DNA from 3 places in the Paenibacillus sp. 01T47 genome. Region 2 is predicted to be linked to each of the others. Evidence: riboswitches for the same ligand, from Rfam matches in the RefSeq annotation. Region 2 holds a riboswitch; each other region holds the start of a gene.
What was found. A riboswitch is a leader RNA that binds a small molecule or an ion and turns the genes downstream of it on or off. The one in region 2 is predicted to bind ZMP and ZTP.
Positions count from the first base shown of each region.

Region 1: it holds a riboswitch for ZMP and ZTP, as region 2 does, so the genes downstream of both, AC1DOV_RS08960 (IMP cyclohydrolase) here and AC1DOV_RS26485 (bifunctional 5,10-methylenetetrahydrofolate dehydrogenase/5,10-methenyltetrahydrofolate cyclohydrolase) in region 2, are expected to answer to the same signal.
Region 3: it holds a riboswitch for ZMP and ZTP, as region 2 does, so the genes downstream of both, rpiB (ribose 5-phosphate isomerase B) here and AC1DOV_RS26485 (bifunctional 5,10-methylenetetrahydrofolate dehydrogenase/5,10-methenyltetrahydrofolate cyclohydrolase) in region 2, are expected to answer to the same signal.

Region 1 covers NZ_JBFTPA010000003.1:349,561-354,418, reverse strand. The annotation lists gene AC1DOV_RS08970 (S-layer homology domain-containing protein) at 1-1,672, opposite strand, end outside; gene AC1DOV_RS08965 (hypothetical protein) at 1,836-2,567, opposite strand; gene AC1DOV_RS08960 (IMP cyclohydrolase) at 2,822-3,535, opposite strand; ZMP/ZTP riboswitch at 3,595-3,674, opposite strand; gene AC1DOV_RS08955 (S-layer homology domain-containing protein) at 3,904-4,858, opposite strand, start outside.
Region 2 covers NZ_JBFTPA010000017.1:121,461-126,318, forward strand. The annotation lists gene AC1DOV_RS26475 (5'-nucleotidase C-terminal domain-containing protein) at 1-557, shown strand, start outside; gene AC1DOV_RS26480 (sugar-binding transcriptional regulator) at 728-1,684, shown strand; gene AC1DOV_RS26485 (bifunctional 5,10-methylenetetrahydrofolate dehydrogenase/5,10-methenyltetrahydrofolate cyclohydrolase) at 1,762-2,607, opposite strand; ZMP/ZTP riboswitch at 2,673-2,751, opposite strand; gene AC1DOV_RS26490 (ABC transporter ATP-binding protein) at 2,933-4,657, shown strand; gene AC1DOV_RS26495 (ABC transporter ATP-binding protein) at 4,661-4,858, shown strand, end outside.
Region 3 covers NZ_JBFTPA010000008.1:133,333-138,190, reverse strand. The annotation lists gene AC1DOV_RS17945 (serine hydroxymethyltransferase) at 1-208, opposite strand, end outside; gene AC1DOV_RS17940 (TIGR01440 family protein) at 307-912, opposite strand; gene rpiB (ribose 5-phosphate isomerase B) at 929-1,387, opposite strand; ZMP/ZTP riboswitch at 1,486-1,566, opposite strand; gene AC1DOV_RS17930 (low molecular weight protein arginine phosphatase) at 1,650-2,228, opposite strand; gene AC1DOV_RS17925 (manganese efflux pump MntP) at 2,371-2,931, opposite strand; gene AC1DOV_RS17920 (L-threonylcarbamoyladenylate synthase) at 3,055-4,116, opposite strand; gene spoIIR (stage II sporulation protein R) at 4,241-4,858, opposite strand, start outside.

The sequences.
Region 1 (4,858 bases), on a different contig from region 2:
CGTTCACAGCTTCGCCCGCTTTGTACGAAACAGCTGCGGGAATTCCTGCTGTATGAGGACCATTGTATCCAAGCTTGGATGCATATCTAACATTGTAAGTGCCTGGCACTAAGTTAGTTATTGCATCACCAGTTACAGCCTTGTAATCCGTTTCACTTTCAAGCTTGTATTCTAGCGCTTTGCCTTTCGTTCCTGTAATTTGACCATCATTTTCATCGGATGAGGTTGGTTTAACCGCTGTCAGCCCTGTAGGTTTGGCCTCAACTCTTGCGAATAGGCTGTTCAAAGCATTCGTATAGTTATTGTAATTCACACCAGTAAGCCCGCTGCTTACATAATCAGGTTGAATATTGGTCCAAGAATACATCAATTCAATATGCCCAAGAATCGGAGCTCTGTTGCCATCAGCATCCTTATTGTCTTTGTTATATTGAAAGAGGTATGGAACCTGAGCTTTGCTTGCGATTACTTCTACGCCGTTCTCATTCGTATACTTTACATTGTTGCTTGCTTTTACATATTGTGTTTTGATATCAGGCAAATATTTGTTAATCAAATCTACATACAGATTGGCATTTGGATGATTCGTATCTCTCGTTTGAAAGAATATGCCGTTATGCGGGTCAGCGTTCGGGTCTTTATTAAGATCCAGGATCGAAATTCCCGAATCCAGCTTGGTGTCCCAGAAATAAACTTTATCAATGTTATTTTTTTTCGCATATTCGTTAATAAACTTAATGGCTGCTTGCGTATTCGGGCACCATGAGCCGCCGAACAAGATCGTATAATTCCCTTCGCTCTCGAGAATCTTCGTCAATTGGTGATAGGTTACATGTTCAAATACGAGCTCTCCATCCGATTCGTCAAAAATAACCGTTTCTTTTTTGTTGATGATTGATCCGTTTCTATTGAAAGCTGCTTTGATAGAATTCGAACGGTTAATCGTATCAAATGAAGTGATTCCTTCAAATACTTGACTCACTTTTGCTTTGTAAGCATCTACTTTGCCCGTGTCCAAAACACCATTTGTTAAATAATCGTTCCATACATTCGTTGATGCCAAAGAGGAAACAATTTTCTTTTTGTTATACACAAACAAGAATGGTGCTTCAATTTTTTTCGCTGAGCCTTCTGAAATTACTGTGCCCTTGCTGTCTTTTTTTGTATAGCTAACGATATCTCCTGCTGGAAGTACTTCATCGAGGTTCGTTAAATATTTTTTGACCAGCTCGACATACGCTTCTGCAAAATCAAAAGTGTTGTTGCCGACTTTGATTTCTTTCGTTTGCGTTTCAGCAATCTCTAGTGATTTGCCATCTAACCTCGTATCAAAGTTATAGATGGTTTTTACGCCATATTGCTTCGCCACCTGATTGATAAAGCCAATATTCGCTTGTGTTTTATCGCTCCAAGCTCCGCCAAACAACACCACATACGTGCCTTCGCTGTCAAAGAGATTAATAATATCTTCATACGTTACCGTTTGAAGAATATGGTTCTCATCATTCAAATGATCATACACATTATTAAAATAGTTATAATGGCTGGCGCCGCTATTTACTAGAGTTTCCGAAGCTGGATTGGCATTAACGATATTGGCAGCCGGCAAAATTAATAACGCAGCCAATATAAGAGCTAACCATCTTTTGGATGTATTCAATTGTAATTTCATGTTCATTCCTCGTTTTCATCAAATTTTGTCGATGTGCCAAGTGTGAAATATGTATTCTCCACTAGTCGCTTCAAGATCTCGTGCAGGGAGCCGGTCATAAGAGGCTGATCTGCCTCTTATGACCACCCCCATTTCATAACTCATGAATACGTATTTCTTGTTTCTAGCAGATTTCTTCTTCCGTCGTCGATGGTGCTGGGTGTTGACCTTCGGAAGACGATGATGATGATGAAGAGGATGAAGCAGGAGCCTCTGAGGATGATGGTGCTTTCGGCTGTACCGTATCTTTTTTCACAAATGAGACCGATTTTGATGGTTTCTTTTCTTTTTTCGCAGCTGGCTCCGCTGGTTTCGATTGTGTTTCTTCTTTCGCAGCAGGTGCTGCTGCTTTTGGCTCTTCTTTCACAACGGCTGCAGCTTTAGGCTGGCTTTCTTCTTTTACGGTCGTTGCTGCTTTAGGCTGGGCAGCTTCTTTCGGCTGTGTCGCTGTTTTTTCAACCGATGTATTTGCTTTAGCCGCAGGCTCTTCCTTTGCTGCTGCCGCTTTAGCTGCAGGCGCCTCTTCCTTCTTATCTACAGCAAGAGTAACTTTGGATTTATCTTCTTGTTTCGCATCTACTTTTTCTGCTTCAGGCTTATTTGCCTCTATCGTGTCCGCCGTTTTTGTTTGCTGTTGTTTTTCGCCTTCTGCTGCAGCTGTGTTTACTTCTGATTTTTTCTCTGTATCAGAAACGGTAATGATTTTGGAATGATTCTCTTCTTTTGCTTCGGTAACAATTGCAGCGTTGTCCTTCACCGCAGGCGCACCTTGCGCCTGTTTGGCAGATACGACAACATAGGTTAGGGCTGAGAAGGCTACTGTTGCAGAAATTAATGTTAGTGTTAGTTTTTTCATGATTGTAAACATCCCTTTCGCTTCGCTCTTTGAGCTTTTTTGTTTTTTTGGATAAAAAAAGGAGACCCAACAAGGCGCAGAACTGCGCTCCTATTGAATCTCTGGTGGTCCAGTAGATTATCTTCTTTTGTCATCCTACAAAATGGTTTTTCAACTCACTTTGAATATATTCCTATATTATTCCTCAAAAACGACCCTGTCAACGATTATTTAAATTTTTCCCATCGTTTTTGTCGGAATTAATTATAGAGACACTAAAACGTCTGATTTTTATTTATTATTTTAAATTCCACCTTACGATCATCGGTATGAATAAACTTCACAAGCAATGAAATTTTATGATCTGCGTTTATGCTGCTCCAGTAAAATTGAGCCGTTTCATCCATTGAATCAAATAAAGGAACCTCCAGCGGTTCACCTTCAAAAGATCTCAAAATACCATTTTCTTCACCTTTATAAGTGTGAATGCAATGACCTATCCCTTTTGTAAAAGAGTCGTAATGAAAGAAATGACGGATGCAAAATGACGGATCGTTTTGCCTTGTTTTCAAAATGGACAAGCTGTACACAGCTGATTCAGTATCAATAATACCGGAAATACGTGGTGTATAATGGGGAGCATCCGGTTCAAACTTTCTGCTTTTTAATGCATCTTCAAACGTTTCTTTTTTGCCATACGCTTCATAGATGGTTTCCGTCTGATCTCCATTGGAAATGATGTGCATCCCATTAATACTCTTTATCGGATTATAAATAATCAATGAAGGGTCTTCCATTTTTGCCGCATCATATGCTCTATTTTTTACAAACTGCTCATTACGCTCAAAGATTCGGTTGCGACTGTTCACGCTTCTGCCCATTATCCAATACACTTGAACATAGTGTTTTCCTGACGGGCTCATCCCCACGATTATCGTTCTACCAGGATACGGATTATTAAATAACTGATCTTCATAGGACTGCAACATACTCACCTCAACCTTTTTATTTTATCTGAAAATAAAAAAAGTATTTGATCATTGATCAAATACTTTGCCCAGGCGCACGACATATGAAATAGGTGCTCCCTCGTGGTCATCCACGTTTACGCCAGTTGCACCTACCTAAAATTTACATTTATTATAGTTCGATATCGCAATTGAAATCAAGCTCTATTACAGACTAACTATGAAAGTTAACGCGTATATTTTCTAACGAATTGTATCGTGCTTATTATGCAGAAAACTAAGCGCTGCTGGATTCGCAAGCTATAATTTTGATTGTTGAGCAATGAAAAAAGGGCTGTTCCAAAAGTAGAAAAATCCACTTTCAGGACAGCCCTTCACTTATATAAACCTTATTTCACTTCAATTGATTTAACTGTACCATTGTCGCCTTTTACTTGTACATATTGACCAGCCTTCAGCTGCGAGGAGTCACCTGTGATGACTACACTTGGATCAATGCTGAATGTTGTGACAACTGCCTGTGAGTTTTCATATCGAGTAATGAGAGAAACCGTCGTCAATTTCGCCTGATTGTTGAACGTTAATGTATTAATAATTCCGTTCTCCGAGAAAGCTGTACTAACAGGAGCCGACTTCGTTACTTCAATAAATACGATACGATTGAGATACGTACGAACGAGTACCTCATCACCTGCTCGGAGTGAGCTCACTGGCGATTTTTTATCATCTCGGAAAATAAACACATTCGAGTCTAATGCTAGTGAAACCTCCGTGTTATCTCCTTTAACAACCGTCAACTTGCCATCAGCAGGAGCTGCTTTTAGCTTGCCTATAATGGCTTGTGCATCATGATTAGGCATTTCCGTATCTGTGCGATCGAGAAGCGCTGCCAGCTCTGCACGGGTTACTGGTTGATTAGGACGGAAAGTTTTTCCATTCTTATCATTGTAGCCGGTAATAATACCTTTCTTCAAAGCAAGAGCAACATAACCTACAGATCCAGCAGGGATCTCTTTTGCATCCTTAAAGTCAAGCTTCGTATTATTGAGCGCCTTCGCTTCGTCTTCCAGTTTAAGCGCTTTTACGAGAAGAATCGTAGACCATAGTCTTGTCGCGTTTGCTTCCGGTTTCACTTCCGATTCAGTCTCAGAGAATAGATCGTTCTCCAGCGCTACTGCAACGTAACCAACAGCCCAAGGGTATTTTTTTGCGATTTTATCCCCATCATTAAATTGCAAGTCCGTTTTCATTTTATCTGCTGATTCCGCTTGTGAGCGAAGACCCATCAATCTGACAGCAGCAGTCAACGTTTCAATACGGTTGATTTTCTGATTAGGCTTAAAT
Region 2 (4,858 bases):
CGCCAACCATCACATTTAGTGATGTACGCGGCCACTGGGCTGCAGATGCTATATCGAAGGCAGTGGAAATTGGGTTTGTTAATGGGTATGGAGACGGTACGTTCCACCCTGGAGACACAGCAACAAGAGCACAATTTATTACAATGGTTGGCAGAGCGCTGAAGCTTGAATCGTCGACAAGCAAGCTGGACTTTGCAGATGCGGGTCAAGTTCCTGCATGGGCACGCTCCTTCTTTGCACAGCTTATCGAGGATAAGGTCATTGCGGGCTACGAGGATAATACGCTTCGACCATCAAGTGAATTAACAAGAACGGAAATGACCGTAATTCTTGTTCGCGCACTAGGCATTAAAGTTGATCCGAAGGCGAAGCCGACGTTTGCTGATTTGAGTGACATTCCTGTATGGGCTCGTCCTTATATCGCTGCGGCACAAGCCGAAGGACTAGTAGCAGGCATGGGCGGCAATAAATTTGCACCTAAGAAAAATGCAACAAGAGCAGATGTGGTTACACTGATTTTGTCCGCACTAGAGTATGAAGGAAGAAACGGAATTTAATTAAGCAAAAGCGTCCCATTCCACTTGTTATGAGTGGGGGGGACGTTTTTTTTAGTAAGATTTGTTGTTTTCATACAAAGAAGGCGACACTTCATTTGAAACCTATGTTAAATTAGAGGGAGTAGATACCGTTTGCATTTCTAGACATAAATAGAAAGAGTGAAACTTGGATGGCTGATGATCGACTGGATGATAAGCTTAGCAAAATGATTGATGTAGCAAGGCTGTATTATGAACTGGATTATAATCAGGAAGAAATCGCTCAGAAGCTGGGGGTATCGCGCCCTACGATATCAAGATTTTTACAGCAGGCGAAGGATGAGGGGTATGTTCAAATAAAAATCGTACACCCGAACGAAAACAATTTTGTTCTGGCGAATCGATTGGAAGCGAAGTTTGGGCTGAAAAAAGCGGTTATCGTTTCTGTGCCTCAGTATGAGGACAGCATCGTAAAAAAGTATATTGGCGAAGCGGCAGCGAACTATTTATACGATACGGTAAAAGATGGCGATATCATTGCGACAACGTGGGGAACGACGCTCTTTCAAATGGCTTCTCAGCTTAAGGATAAGCCGGTTCGCGACGTAAAGGTCGTGCAGCTCAACGGCGGGGTTAGCCATTCGGAAACCAATACATACGCTTATGAAATTGTTCATTTATTCGGCAAGGCTTTCCATACGATACCTTACTTTATTCCGCTGCCGGCGCTTGTTGACCATGAGGTTGTGAAGCGGACGATTGAATCGGATCGCCATATCCGCAATATTTTGGAGCTAGGGAAGCTTTCTAATATTGCCGTTGTAACCGTAGGAGCACCTACGGATGATTCTGTATTAATTAGAGCCAATTATTTCACAGATTCAGATCTGGAAATTATTCGCGAGAAAGCAGCTGGCGATATATGCTCACGCTATATCGATATTACAGGCAATATTTGTTCAACACTCATGAACCAGCGCACGATTGGAATCAGTCTCGATGAACTGAAACGCAAGGACCAGTCGATACTTGTGGCAGGCGGAGCGAAGAAGGTAGATGGCATTTATGGCGCGCTGCGCGGCGGCTACACGAATGTACTCATTACCGATCAGTTTACAGCGAGGTATTTATTAGAACGGGATGTGTAGACATCCCATAGAACAAACGAGGGGATCTTAGCTGCAAAGCGGCAAATAAGATCCCCTCGTTTTTCTTCCTATATCTCTTATTGAAGTGCAAATCGCTCAGCGGAGTCAACCGTATGCTTCAGAAGCGTGGCGATCGTAACAGGACCTACGCCTGCAGGCACAGGGGTGATCGCACTTGCTTTTGCTAGGCATGCCTCGTAGTCAACGTCCCCAATATTCCCTTTGTTGTACCCTGCATCAAGTACTACAGCGCCATCGCGAATCCATTCGCCTTGAATAAAGCTTGGTTTGCCGACTGCAGCAACGACGATATCGGCAAGACGCAATAGCTCCGCTAAATTTTCTGTTTTGGAATGACAGGTTGTTACGGTTGCATTGCGGTTCAGCAGCATCTGAGAAACGGGTTTGCCTAGAATCGGGCTTCGTCCAACGACGACGGCATGTTTGCCTTCGACCTTGATTTCATAGTAATCAAGAATAGCCATAATAGCAGCAGGGGTACATGACGGATACTGGGCATAACCAAATGCATTTTGAGCAAAACCTAACGCGGTTACACCATCAACATCCTTATGGATACTAATCGCTTCAAAGGCAGCACGCTCATCAATTTGATGCGGTACAGGGTGCTGCAAGAGGATGCCGTGAATAAGCGGGTCTTCATTAAGCTGCAAAATAACGTCAATTAAATCATCCGTTGAAATGTTTTTGTTCAAATGAATACGTTTGGAATCAATGCCAAGCCGCTTGCATGCATTGCCCTTCATTCGAACGTAGGTTTCAGACGCAGGGTCATCGCCCACCAGTATCGTCGCTAAGCATGGAATGATTCCCCGCTTGCTAAGAATCTCAACTCTTTCTTTCAGCTGCTCTTTAATCGCATCGGCCACAATGGCTCCATCCAAAATCAGTTTCTCGGTCATCTTCTACCTCAGCCCCTTATAAATAAATGTTAAAAAAACATAAAAAGGCAAGGGGTATGTCCCCTTACCTTTGCCCAGGCGTACGGCTAATGATCTGTGCGCTTCCTCATGGTTGCCCATGTTCCGCCAGTTACGCACAGCTTTTAAATGGTATTTTGATTTTAACAGGTGGAAAGTTCAAAAGCGAGTCATTAACATTATTTTATGATTATTTAGGTGTAGAAACGAGAGGATGGATGCTATAATTACTTTATCAAGAGGGAGCGGGTCGCGCTGCCCTCTTTATTGCAGTTTGCGCAAAATGATGGGAGATTGAGGTGGTAAGTTGTTAAAGCTCACTAGATTTTTGAGGAAATATTGGCTGAGCGCTGTGCTGGCACCGCTGTTTATGCTGCTAGAGGTGGTCATGGATTTGCTGCAGCCGCGATTCATGGCGAGCATTGTGAATGAGGGCATTATAGCAGGTGATCTCACAGCAATCGCGAGCACCGCGCCCAAAATGCTGATCGCCGCATTGATCGGACTAATCGCAGGTGTCGGCTGCACGGTGTTCTCGACGATAGCATCGCAAAACTTTGGGGCTGATCTGAGGCAGGAGCTGTTTCAAAAAATACAGTCGCTGTCGCTTCGATCGCTTGACCGTTTTGGTTCAGGCTCCATCGTGACGAGACTGACGGGTGATGTCACACAAATTCAGAACTTAGTATTGCTGCTGCTCCGCGTATTTGCACGCAGTTCATTCATTATTATCGGCAGTCTGATCATGGCTTTTGTCATCAGCCCGCGCCTGTCTATTATTTTGCTCGCAATGATACCCTTATTAGCTCTCTTCCTCATCATTACAACTCGGATTACCGTCCCTTTGTTTTCAATGATGCAGCATCGGCTTGATCAAGTGAATACCGTTATGCAAGAAAATTTGTCCGGTATCCGCGTTGTGAAAGCATTTGTTCGGTCCGATTACGAGGAAGAACGTTTTAATGAAACAAACTCAAATCTACTGCATGCCAGTCTAAAAGCAGCTAAGATCGTTGCGCTTAATACGCCGCTTGTGTCGATCATTCTTAATTTTAGTATTGTAGCTGCATTATGGTATGGGGGAATGCTCTCTGAGCACGGGGCGCTGTCAGTGGGAAGTCTCGCCGCCTTTTTAACTTATATTACACAGCTTCTCTTTTCTACTCTAGGACTAGGAAATCAATTGATTGCAATCTCTCGGGCCAAGGCTTCTGCTGATCGCATCAATGAGATACTGGAGGTTCCGGCAGATAAATGGACAGCTGAACGAAAAGCTAACGAGCAGTCCAAAAAAATTCAAGCTGGCAGAATAACTTTTGACCATGTGAGCTTCGGCTATGAAGGCTCGGAGAAAAACATACTTCACGACATAGATCTGAATATAGAGCCGGGCGAGACGATTGGGATCGTAGGGATAAACGGCTCAGGAAAATCAACGCTGGTCAGCCTCATTCCAAGGTTTTATGAAGCGACAGAGGGAATGATCCGCATTGATTCCTATCCGATTAACGAGATCGCTTCTGCAGAGCTGCATGGCCAAATCGGAATGGTGCTCCAGCAGGCGCATCTGTTCAGTGGAACCATTCGTGACAATATCAGCTATGGCAAGCCGGATGCGAGTCAGGATGAAATAGAGGCAGCAGCCAAGGCAGCTGAGGCTCATGCATTCATTATGAAGCTGGAGAATGGCTATGATACGCTGCTTGGCCAGCGCGGGGTCAATCTGTCCGGCGGCCAAAAGCAGCGGTTGTCCATTGCTAGGACGTTGCTGCTGAAACCCAAAATTGTGATCCTTGATGATTGTACAAGCGCGGTTGATTTGAGAACGGATTTACTCATACGCAAATCGTTGCAAGAGATTATGAAGAGCAGCACTTGTCTTATCATTGGTCAGCGAATTGCATCCGTACAGCAGGCAAATCGGATTATCGTGCTTGAGAATGGTCGAATTACAGCCATTGGCACGCATCAGGAGCTTCTTGAACAAAGCAAGCTATACCAGAAAATGGCCTTTTCCCAGCAAGGAGCTTGATAGATGAATCATACGCTAACGACATTAAGAAGAATCGGCACTTATTTACTTCATGGGCGGGCTAGACTGCTAGCGGTTATTGCACTCACGATAGCTGCAGCAGGACTTACGCTTGCAGGTCCTTATTTTCTTGGCAAGGCTTTGGATGATTATATTATTGCGAAACAATATAACGGTTTGCTCCAAATCTGCCTGCTTATG
Region 3 (4,858 bases), on a different contig from region 2:
CGATGTCAACATGCTCACAACCGCCATAGAAACGTTTGCTTGGGTAACCTTCTGCATATTTGTTCGTCAAAACGCTTCCCATAGCTTCCAATACCGCTTCGCTAACGATGTTCTCGGATGCGATAAGCTCGATATTGTCACGTTGACGAGTAAGTTCTAGTCCTAGAGCTTTCAATACTTCTGGGTCTTGTTTGCGCAAATTTTCCATGATTAAATTCCTCCTCAAATTAGATACCCTTTATCAAGCAAAAACGTCTTCGGTGTCCTTTAGACGCTGAAAATCAAAAAATTATGGCTATAAATCAACTATTCGCAAGTTCCAGCAGATTGCTCTACCGTTAGATTCTCGCTAAGCTCGTATACTGCTCGGGAGCCGCCTATTAACTTTGGCCTTGTGATAGCCATCGTGACATGCGCTCCGCCAATTTCACGAATCGTCGGACGAACGGGAACAGCCACCCGCTTCAAATGCATACCGATAAACGTATCACCAATATCGATGCCCGCATGCGCCTGCACCGTTTCCACCAAACAAGGCTCCTTCAGCTGACGATAGGCATAGGCTGCCATGGAACCGCCCGCTTTAGGCACTGGCACTGCACCTACAATATCAAGCCCCAATCGTTCTGCGGAAGCTTGATCAATGACAAGCGCGCGATTCAGATGCTCACAGCATTGATAAACGGGAATAAAGCCAACTTCGCTGCGAACCGTTTCAACGCCTGCGTAAATTTGTGCAGCCGTTTCAATGGTGCCCGAAGTCCCGATGCGATGACCAAGCACCTCACTAGTACTTACACCGATTACTAGCAGCTGACTCATACCAAGCTTGCCTGCCGCTGCCAGTTCCCGAACAATTTGCTCAACCTGTTCTGCAATGCTTCCTAGCTGTACGTTTTCGTCTACGTTCATTGCGAATGCCCCCTAATTAGGACTGGCTGCTGTACTGTTCTTCAATTTGTTTCACTTTACTAACACGACCGACATGACGTTCTCCATTTGAGAACGGCGTTTCAAGCCATATGCGAATAATTTCGAGTGCCACTCCAGGACCGATCACTCGTTCCCCAAGCGCCAAAACATTAGTATCATTATGCTCCCGAGTGGCTTTGGCTGAGAACATATCATTCACAAGCGCACAGCGGATGCCGCGTACTTTATTAGCCGCAATCGACATGCCGATACCTGTTCCACAAATGAGTATACCGCGCTCTGCTTTGCCGCTCGTAACAAGGTCGCATACGGGCAATGCATAGTCCGGATAATCGACGGATTGGTCACAGTTGCAACCAAGATCTTCAATTTCATGACCAAGCGATTGAAGAAACGGTACAACTTCATCCTTCAAACGATAACCTGCATGGTCAGCACCAATAGCAATTTTCAACGCAAAAGACCTCCTTAGAAATGAAACATCACAGTGCTAGTATACCTATTTTTGCCCAAAAAGACGAAAAAAGAGCAAGACATGCTTATTAGCATGCTGCTCTTTGCCCAGGCGACCGGCCGTATATTCCGATGCTCCACCGTGGTTACCCACTTCCGTCGCCAGTTACATCGGAAACCGTATATTGTCATTTTATTATATCTTATACAGCTGCAAAAATCAATCGAATGGAAGCAAAAATGGCTTCTGCAACCCTAAATACTTATCTTTTGGCAAGCTTGTCCAGCAGCTTGACGAGCGCGTCCTCTATTTCATTAGCACTGCTGCTGTATATAGCAAGCGAGCCTCCAAAAGGATCAACGATGTCAAAGCTCGGTATGCGACGCTCCAGCTCAAGCAATCGTCTTCTCTCGCCAGTCGTCAGCTGTTGGCCAAGCGCCTGCTTCATATGAAGCTCTGTATAGAGCTGCTCCAGCTCCTCAATATCCGCGAGCACTTGAGCGTCTTGATTTGCATATTCCTTTAACGTATAGATTTTGTCGACCGCTTCGGGATGCCATTGCAGCAAACCGCGCTTATGATTGACCGTCATTGTCAAAATAATATCAGCCCAACCAACCGCCTCGCTCGTCAGCGCCAGCGACGTGCTCTTATGCTCGATGTCCCGCTGCCTAAGAGTCTCCACAGCATGAGCTGACACAGGCAGTCCATCAATAGTAGATATGCCTGCGGAGCGAACGGCTACGGTGATCCCTCTCAGAGCAGCCATTCGGCGAAGCATAGCCTCTGCCATCGGTGAGCGGCATGTATTGCCTGTACATACAAATAAAATACGTTTCACACTGCCAACTCCTTTTTGCACGTTATTCCAAGCTGTTCAACGATTAAGCGAAAACACCTGCAGCGTTCCTTAGATGCTAAAGCAGCTTTGACTTGAAATTTAAAATAAGACTGCAATATTGTTCTGCTTTCTTACTTATATTCTAAAAGATAAACAAGATGCCGAACACGAACAAAATTCCTCCGCCTATGGCCTCGCCATATTCGCCAAGCTGACCGCTGACTTTACGCCCCAGCATTAAACCACATATCGACATCAGCCCGCCGAGCAGACCGATAAGTAAAACCGTCATCAACATGTTTGCAGCGAACATCCCAAGCGTAATGCCTACTGAGAACGAGTCGATACTGACGCTAAGCGAAAGCACGAGCAAGCCCCAAAAAGATTTATGGTCAAAAGATTGAACCGCCTCGCCGCGCAGCGAGCTATAAATCATATGTCCGCCGAGCAGCACTAGCAAAATGCCTGCCGCAGTCGTGGCTACATCTCCAAGCAAGGAGCCCACGTATTGACCTGTAAAAATACCTGCCAGCGGCATGATCATATGAAACAACGCAGTTACAATGCCCAGCTTCAAAATATCTCGCAGCCTTATGCCTTTGAGCCCTATGCCGAGCCCAAGAGAAAATGCGTCTAGACTGAGTGCCACCGCAATAATAAGCAGCGTCAAAAACTGTCCAGCTTGTAATTGTGCTTCAATCACAGCCTATCTCCCCCATGTCCGCTTGTAGTCTTTACCAAACATATGCGGACATGAGGACAAACATACTAGTGCGGTTTCAAGCTAATTCAGTTTCAAAAATGATCGTTCCCCTTAGAACACTTTCTATACACGAATAATTCGGTTTCCAGCCGCTTTGGCCAACCGATTCATAAGCGCTGCGCCGATCCCATGCTCCGTGCAGCCCTCTGCCCAAATACGCTGAGCGCCTGCCCCGTCAAAATCACGCAATGCGGCATAAAGCTGATGCGCTGCTGTGCCAAGCTCCGCCTCGCTGCCTAATGAGAAAACATGATCTGCATCGTAGCGATTCAATCTCTCTTCGAAAGCAAGTACGCCAGTTACCTCGCCGCGCATCTTTGCAGCTTCTACTTGATCTTGAATGTAAGCTGCGACAGCTTCAAAATGTCCTTGCACAAGCTCAAGCTCCCCTTGTGGCGCATAATGAGTATATTTCATGCCTGGTGATCGCGGAGCCGACTCCGGTTCTTCTATCGAGGCACTATCAATCAACGCATGGGGTGCCGCTTCTTGAAGCGCTTCGCGCGTAATGCCGCCTGGCCGCAAAATACGAATGCCATGCTCGCCAGCAAGCTCAATTACAGTAGATTCCAGGCCGACGCCTGTTGCACCGTCATCAACAAGACCATCGATCCGCCCATCCAGATCCTCCAGCACATGCTCAGCAAGTGTTGGGCTTGGCCTTCCAGAACGATTGGCGCTTGGTGCAGCAATTGGACAATCTGCGATCTCAAGCAGCGCAAGCGCTGTTCTATGATCCGGTATTCGAATACCAACGGTAGACAGTCCAGCCGTTACGAGCGGCGATAACGCATCCTCACGAACGGGCAGTACAATGGTAAGTGGCCCTGGCCAAAACTGTTCCATCAACGATGAAGCCAGCTCCGAATACGGCAGCACCAGCTCATCTAACTGCTTGCGACCCGCAATATGCACAATGAGAGGGTTGTCCGATGGACGTCCCTTTGCGGTGAATATCCGCTCAACCGCCGCCGAGCTGCGAGCATCCGATCCAAGCCCATAAACCGTCTCCGTAGGGAAAGCAATAATACCGCCTTCTCTTAATTGGCTGGCAGCTTCCGATAATTGTTCGCGCAGCTGAGAATCATGAGCCTGCTTTACGCGCCATACATTTGTTTTAGTCATCTCTATCCTTCAATCCTTGCTCTTAATTGAAATTGTTCATTCATTCGTTATTATAGCATAAGCACCCGCAAACAAGCAGAAACGACAACTGCACCTTTACATTCAAAGGTGCAGCTGTCGTTTCTTATGAAAACAATGATTTAATCCAATTGATAAAAGATTCGATCATTTCCCAAATAAAAAATTTTGCTTCCGGCGCTTCGCCTTGGGAAGGAGTATCTGCTGGAGCTGCTGCTAAGGAAGCTGTCTTAGCCGCTGCACTATTCGATTTCACAACTGATGCTTGCTCTGTCTCTGTTCCAGCTGCTGCTGATGCTTCACCGCTTACAGCATCGATAAAACATAACGGCGGGAACAATACACACCACCAATTTTGTCCGCCGCCTTCACCAAGTGTAATACGAAGGGCTTCATAGTCGCCAGCAGGGTAAACTTGATTGCCGTACATTTTTGTCGGGAACGGTACCATTCCAAGCTCTGCGGATGAGCCATATTCAAAGCCGCGGCTCTTTAGCACTTCTGCTGTAATGCGTTCAATTTCAGGCATATTGGCGAGAATCGTCTGACGTGCTTCCTCAATCGTCTGAGGTCCCGTCACCCAGCTATTCATCGCTTTAACGATTTCATCCCGGACAAGACGTTTCACGACTTGATCAGCAGGATTATCGGAATTGGCTAAAATACGAAGGCGAATGGCTTCCTGCGGAATTTCTCCGCCTGCAACCGCAGCATCCATTTGCTG